Regions from separate parts of the Mesorhizobium sp. M1399 genome, predicted to be linked through region 2. Evidence: riboswitches for the same ligand, from Rfam matches in the RefSeq annotation. Region 2 holds a riboswitch; each other region holds the start of a gene.
The links. Region 2 has a riboswitch for cobalamin ahead of NKH05_RS15800 (DUF1636 family protein). Riboswitches for the same ligand answer to the same signal wherever they lie in the genome.

Region 1 (2,263 bases), on a different contig from region 2:
GTTCCGGGATCGCGCCCTGCTCGGCCTTGAATTCCGGACCGACCTTATACCATCCGGTGATGCCGGTCAGGCCGACGATCGATGGTTGCAGCCCCAGCGCGAAGGCCATCTCCGCCATGTTCAGATCTTGGATGACGGCGCGCTTCGGCGCGGCGTCGAACGTCAGCGGCGTGCCGCAGCTATCAACGGTTACCGGGAAAGCGAAGGCGGTCTGGGCAAGTAGGAGGGAGGCAAAAGACAGTACGAGGCGTTTCACGGATGTTGCTCCTTGGTCAAATCGGGATGTGAAGAGGCGCGGTTCGGAACGTCGAAGACCGTGAGTTCGCGGTCTTCGGTGGGATGGCGCAGCCAAAGCACGTCAACGCCGAAAATCTCGCGGATCAACTTCTTGGTCAGCGCCTCGCGCGGACTGGCAAGTGCCTGCAGGCGGGCCTCGTTCATCACCGCGACCCTGGTGGCAAATGGCGTGACAAGCGACAGATCATGAAGCACCGCCACGACGGTCATGCCAAACTGCGATACGAGTTCGAGAAGGTCGCTGCGGGCGCGCGGATCGAGATGATTGGTCGGTTCATCGAGGAACAGGATTTTGGGCTCCTGGGCGATGGCGCGCGCCAACTGGGCGCGTTGCCGCTCGCCACCGGATAGCGAGCCGATCGTGCGGCCGAGCAGCGGCAGCAGGCCGGTTCTGCGAAGTGCTTCAATGACGATGTCGCGTTGCTCGCTCCTCCGTCGCAAGCCGGCATGCGGGACGCGCCCAAGCTCGACGTAGTCGATCACGGCAAGCCGCGGATCAGGCTGGTCGGTCTGGCCAACGACCGCCATGTGCAGTGCCCGCTCGGCGTCCGAAAACCTCTCCAGCCGGCGTCCGGAAAATCTCACATCTCCCGCGCTTGGCCGCAGCGTACCGCATAGCATGCGCAGCAGCGTCGTCTTGCCGGCGCCGTTGGGGCCGATGATGGCGAGGCGGTCGCCCGGCGCTATCGAAAGGCTCACCGCGCTGACCAGGCACCGGCCATTCGTCGTCGCGCTCAGTTCACACGCTTCAAGAAGAGGCTGGGAGGCGTCCAACTTACCGTCACTTTCTCAATGGCGACGGAAGGAAGCTGGACGGACCGGCCGACAAGACCGATGTCCACGTCTCCTCCCGGCACACCCCGTCCGGTCAACTCATGCTGATGGCAGGTCTCCTGGCTCGCGGGTCTTTGCGCCATCCTGCCTTCCCAGCCTTGCCGGCCAGTGGCACTTCGGATTTTGCTAACCGCTTACAGTTGCGGGGGCAGCCACGGCCTCGATCCGAAGATCTCACCGTGTTCCCTTTTCACCCCTTGCCTTTCGACTCGGGGACCATCAGTCAGCCACCCTAGTTTTCCGCCAATCACAGCGCAATAAGTCTTGTCAGAAGGAGCCATATAGATCTCGTGATGTAATAACGTTACATTTAAAAGGACGTTTGCCCGCTTCCTGTCAAGCCTTTTCGCGCGACGCCTGCGAATTGCCGACGACCGTCGCTCTCGATTTGCGCAGTGCGCAATTTCGATCAAACTGCCTCCGCCAGGAAGCGGCACCATAATCTTGCCAATATAAGACATGGCCAATGTAAAGACTGGGCCATGTAAAGACTGGGCCAATGCGGAGACTGGGCCAATGCGAGGTGCCAAATGAATCCGACCGAGAAGGCGCTGTGGTTCGTCGAAAGCCATCTGCCCGAAGCAGTCTCGCTGGACGATGTCGCCAAGAGCAGCGGGGTGTCGCGCTTTCATGTGACGCGGGCTTTCGGCGCGGCTACCGGCCGTTCGGTGATGAGCTACGTCCGTTCTCGCCGACTGACCGAAGCGGCGCGCAAGCTTGGCGCCGGCGCACCCGACATCCTCTCGGTCGCGCTCGACGCCGGCTATGCCTCGCATGAGGCCTTCACCCGCGCCTTCCGCGACCAGTTCGGCACCACGCCGGAACTGGTACGCGCACAAGGCTCGCTCGACAACCTCGATCTTGTGGAGCCGATCCTGATGGACCAGTCCTTTCTCGCCACTCTCGAACCACCGCGTTTTGAGACCAGCCGGCCGTTTCTCATCGCCGGTCTCGGCGAGCGTTACAGCTGCGAAACCAGCGCCGGCATCCCGATGCAGTGGCAGCGGTTCGGCCCCTATATTGGCAACATTCCAGGCGAGATCGGCGACGTCGCCTATGGCGTCTGCGTCAACGGCGACGACGCCGGCAATTTCGACTACATCGCTGGCGTCGAAGTGTCCGATTTTTCGGA
Region 2 (2,263 bases):
GTCGTTGGCAACGCGGCCATCAGCCAGCGCCGGCCCGTCGACGACGGCGATGACGCCATCGACCGTGACGCGGCTTTTCACCGACGGCCACTGGAAGGCCTGGACCAGCGGCTTGGGCAGGGCCAGCCCGGACGTCTCGATCAGGATGTGGTCGACCTTCGGCGTCAGCGACAGGATCTGGTCGAGCGCGGGGACAAAGTCGTCGGCGACAGTGCAGCAGATGCAGCCATTGGCCAGCTCGACGATGTTTTCCTCGGGGCAAGTGTCGATGCCGCAGCCCTTCAGGATCTCGCCGTCGATGCCGATATCGCCGAACTCGTTGACGATGATGGCCAGGCGCTTGCCTTTGGCGTTTTCGAGCAAATGGCGGATCAGCGTCGTCTTGCCGGCGCCGAGAAAGCCGGTGACGACGGTGCAGGGGACGCGCGAAACGTTGGCGGCCGAATCTGGGGAAGTCATATCAAGTCCTTCAAAAGGTCGAGGGGAGGGATGCGGGCAACCAAGCCGCGCTTCAGGCAATCGGGACGGCCGCGCCACGGAATGAGGCCGTCCGTCGAAGTAGCGAACAGCTTTGCCCCCGTCACCAGATCGGTGCCGCTGGTCGTGGTCAGGTCGCCGAAGACATAGCTCCAGCAGCCGTCGCGCAGCATCGCGGCGCTGAGCCGGCGCTTGCAATTGCCGAGGCATTCGACGGTGCGGATTTTAATGTTTTCGCTGGAAGCGGCGCGGCGCGTGTGCTCGGCGAGCAGTTCGCCGGCGCGGGGATAAGCGTCCGAACCGGTCTCGTCACGGCAGGACGAGCAGACGATGACGGTAACGCCGGCCGGGGAATCACCATGGCCGGACAATAAATCCGCTGTCTCAGCCGGAAAACTGCTGTCGCGTTCCAAATCAGGCTCCTTGCCCGGAAAACCCGCCAGGCGATCGGATTCTTATGTCCTAGACGGCAGGTCTCCTGGCTCGCGGGTCATCGCCTGGGTGCCGCCTTCCCGGGAATATCCCAGTGGTTTTCGGCCTTGGCTCGTCGCTTACAGTTGCGGGGACAGCCGCGGATTTGAAATCGAGATTTCGCACCGCATTCCCTCTTGGCCCTTGCCGTTGCGGGCAGGGGACCGTCTGGAACGGATTTAGGCTTGTGAAGGCAGTCGTGTCAACGCACGTCTATGACGCGGCGATATCTGCGAGCGGCTGGCCGAGGTCGCCGGCAGCCGTCACCTCGATGCGCTCGAGCCCGAGCCAACCCTGCATCTGCTTCAATTCCTCGAAAAGGGCGGCGGCAGTTTGCGGCGGGGCGCCGGGCTCCGAATAGGCGGCATGGACGCGCAATACGCCGGCCGGGCGGTCGGCCCTGAGGTCGACGCGCCCGACGATGCTGTCGCCGAGCAGGAACGGCAGCACATAATAGCCATACTGGCGCTTTTCGGCCGGCGTGTAGATCTCGATGCGGTAGTGGAAGTCGAACAACCGCTCGGTGCGCGACCGCTCGAAGACGACGGGATCGAACGGCGCAAGCAAGGCGCGCGCCTCGATCCTGCGCGGCAAACGGGCGTCCTTGTGGAGATAGGCTGTTTTGCTCCAGCCTTCGACGCTCACCGGCAACAGGTCGCCAGCCTCGACCAGTTCCTCGATGCGGCCCTTGATGTCGGCGGGCGAGAGGCGGAAATAGTCGCGCAGATCGCCCGCCGTGGCGACGCCATGGGCGCGGGCGGAGATGCGCAGCAGTTCGCGGTGGGCGTCCGCGGGGGACGGAACTGGCAAAGCGAGTACCGTTGGCGGCAGCACGCGCTCCGGCAGATCGTAGAACCGCTCGAAACCACGCCGGTGCGCCGTGGTGATGCGGCCCGCCCAGAACAGCCATTCGAAGGCATGCTTGGCATGGCTCCAGCCCCACCAGCCGCCCGAGCCCTTCTGGCCTTCGAAAGCCGACGCCGCGATCGGGCCTCGTTCAGCGACCTCGCGACAGATGTCCTCAATGTAGGCGGCGTGCTCGCGGCCCCATTTTGCCAGTCCGCTGTACATTTCCTCGCCGCGCTCGGCCCGCCGCATGCGCCAGCGCATCAGCGGATAGGTCTCGACGGGCAAGAACGAGGCTTCATGCGCCCAATATTCGAAGACCATGCGCTTGCGTGTCACCGCGGCGTCGTCGAGCAGCGCCAGCTTGTAGGGGCCAAGCCGCGAATAGAGCGGCATATAATGGGCGCGAACCACGGCGCTGACGGAATCGATCTGCAGCAGGCCGGTACGTGCAAGCACCCGGGCCAGA
Region 3 (2,263 bases), on a different contig from region 2:
GCTCGGCAAAAGCGCTCTCTCGTCGCTTCATGCTGTCGTCAATGCTGGCGATCCGCCCCTCAACCAGCGGGTCATGGATCTTCGTGGATGTCACGCGAGTGGCGGCAGCCTCGGCAGACGCTTTCAACGCGCCTGCCACCGCATCCCTGCCTTGGGACAGGGCCCGGGCAAGCAACACCAACTCGTCGGTCTTCTGGGCCGCGAAGGCGAGCCACGACCTGATGTCCGCGTCGAGTTCCGTCTCCATGCGGAGGTCGATCGGCACATGCAGCATCGAGCAAGAAGGCGCGATCTCGACGCGGTCCAAGGGCCAGCCGGCGACGATCGGTTTGATGCGGTCGAGAATGGCGGGCAGGTTCGCACGCCAGACGTTGCGGCCATCGATCAAGCCAAGCGAGAGCACCAGATCCTTCGGTGCGAGCCGACCCACCGTTTCCAGCTGCTCGGGAGCGCGCACGAGATCAATATGCAGCCCGGCCAGGGGCAGAGAAACCGCGGTTTCGAGATTGTCTCCCAGCGGCCCGAAATAGGTAGCCAGCATGATCTTCAGCTCGGGCGCGGCTTTCGACAGCTGGCCATAGGCGAATTCGAACGCAGCTCGTTCGTTCGGGTTCAGATCGAGGACAAGCGCTGGCTCATCGATCTGCACCCAGTCGGCTCCAGACAGCTTCAGCCTCTGCAGGAGTTGCTCGTAGACGGGCAGCAGCCGCGGCAGGAGCGCGATGGGATCGAATCCTTCGGCAGGCGATTTCGCCAGCTTGAGGAAGGTGATCGGTCCAAGGATGACTGGGCGTGTGTGAACGCCGAGAGCTTTAGCCTCGATGAAGTAATCGACCGGTTTCGTCGACGAGAGGGCGAACGTCTGATCATCGTTGAGTTCCGGCACAATGTAGTGATAGTTGGTGTCAAACCACTTGGTCATTTCCATCGCGGTTACATCAGACCGATGAGCCGCCTGCTGGTGACCAGCGTGTCGACAATCCTCCGTCTGACCCTGGTTGCCCCGCGCCATTGCGAAGTAGATGTCAAGTGGAACCTCGCCGCTATTCCAGCCGTAACGGGATGGAACGGCGCCGACCATGGCTGCGGTGTCGAGCACATGGTCGTAGAGCGAGAAGTCGTTCGACGGGATTTTCGACACGCCGCGATCGTGCTGCTCCTCCCAGCTAGCGGCACGGAGCGCCTTCGCGGTCGTGAGAAGGTCGGCAGCGGACGATTTTCCGGACCAGTAGCTTTCAAGCGCGAATTTCAGTTCTCGCCGACGACCGAAGCGGGGCACGCCGAGCGTTGCTACAGGAATTTGCTGAGAGACAGTCATGCCAGACCCCGATGGTTGGGGCGTCGGTCACAAGGAAGGCGCTAGCAGGCCGGCACGAACGCCAGGCTGCAGCGGCCACCGAGACACCCCGCCCGTGGACGTAATTCGCCGTGGCAGGTCTCCTGGCTCGCGGGGTCATAGCCTCTACCCGTCTTCCCAAGGCTATTCGCCTCAGTGACATGAGTGGGGTTGGCTCGCCGCTAACAGTTGCGGGGGCAGCGCCGGCATCGCACCGGCTTCCCTCTTAGCTCCGCTGCGGCAGCGCCGTACGGAGAACCACGACGCGGGAGACAATTACAGCAGTTCGCTTCTTTGTCAACGCCGCATAAAGAAATGTTTATGTCGTTATGTTAAATTTCCGTTGGCATGTTCCAAAGGTCGCCTCGAAAGCGAAAACTGTGGAAGCCTTGAGCGGCCGGTAAATCAAAGCAATGACGCACGGCGCCCTTGTCCAGGAGGATAGGGGTTCGTCGGCTGCCGGCAGCAAACATACCGGCAAGCGCGGTGGTGCTGCTTAGCGCATCATGCGAACCACCTCGGCGTCGAACTTCGGCTCCGAGGTTCCGACCGCTTCGTTGGTGATCTGCTCGCGACCATATTCGGCTCAATGGCGAGGCTGTTGCCCATGTGGAAGCTGTTGGCCGTGATGCCCTCGGTGATACGACACAACGATTTCGAGGGGAGCACCCGAGGCCAGGCGCAGCGGCGTGTTGCGAAGTGATCGAGGCCAATGTCTCGAACTGCTTGTTCGCGGCCCACCGGCTCAAGGTAACCCGCCTTAAACCACCGGGCCAGCTCAAGTCCTGTCCAAATGAGGCCTGAGCGGCAAATCGTCGTGCACGCGCACGGTTTGTGATGCGTCTTGGGCGGGCAATCGCCACGGTGCAGCGCGCAGAAGCGGTCCCCAATTGGGAAGCCGAGGGCGTGAGGGCAAGCCAGCGCCAC

Region 1: another riboswitch for cobalamin. It lies ahead of NKH05_RS23500 (ABC transporter ATP-binding protein); the one in region 2 lies ahead of NKH05_RS15800 (DUF1636 family protein).
Region 3: another riboswitch for cobalamin. It lies ahead of metE (5-methyltetrahydropteroyltriglutamate--homocysteine S-methyltransferase); the one in region 2 lies ahead of NKH05_RS15800 (DUF1636 family protein).

What each region holds. Positions count from the first base shown of each region.
Region 1 covers NZ_JAMYKZ010000013.1:148,918-151,180, forward strand. The annotation lists gene NKH05_RS23495 (ABC transporter substrate-binding protein) at 1-256, opposite strand, end outside; gene NKH05_RS23500 (ABC transporter ATP-binding protein) at 253-1,071, opposite strand; cobalamin riboswitch at 1,164-1,367, opposite strand; gene NKH05_RS23505 (GyrI-like domain-containing protein) at 1,662-2,263, shown strand, end outside.
Region 2 covers NZ_JAMYKZ010000008.1:139,207-141,469, forward strand. The annotation lists gene cobW (cobalamin biosynthesis protein CobW) at 1-459, opposite strand, end outside; gene NKH05_RS15800 (DUF1636 family protein) at 456-890, opposite strand; cobalamin riboswitch at 929-1,132, opposite strand; gene NKH05_RS15805 (winged helix-turn-helix domain-containing protein) at 1,162-2,263, opposite strand, start outside.
Region 3 covers NZ_JAMYKZ010000022.1:49,140-51,402, forward strand. The annotation lists gene metE (5-methyltetrahydropteroyltriglutamate--homocysteine S-methyltransferase) at 1-1,318, opposite strand, end outside; cobalamin riboswitch at 1,414-1,614, opposite strand.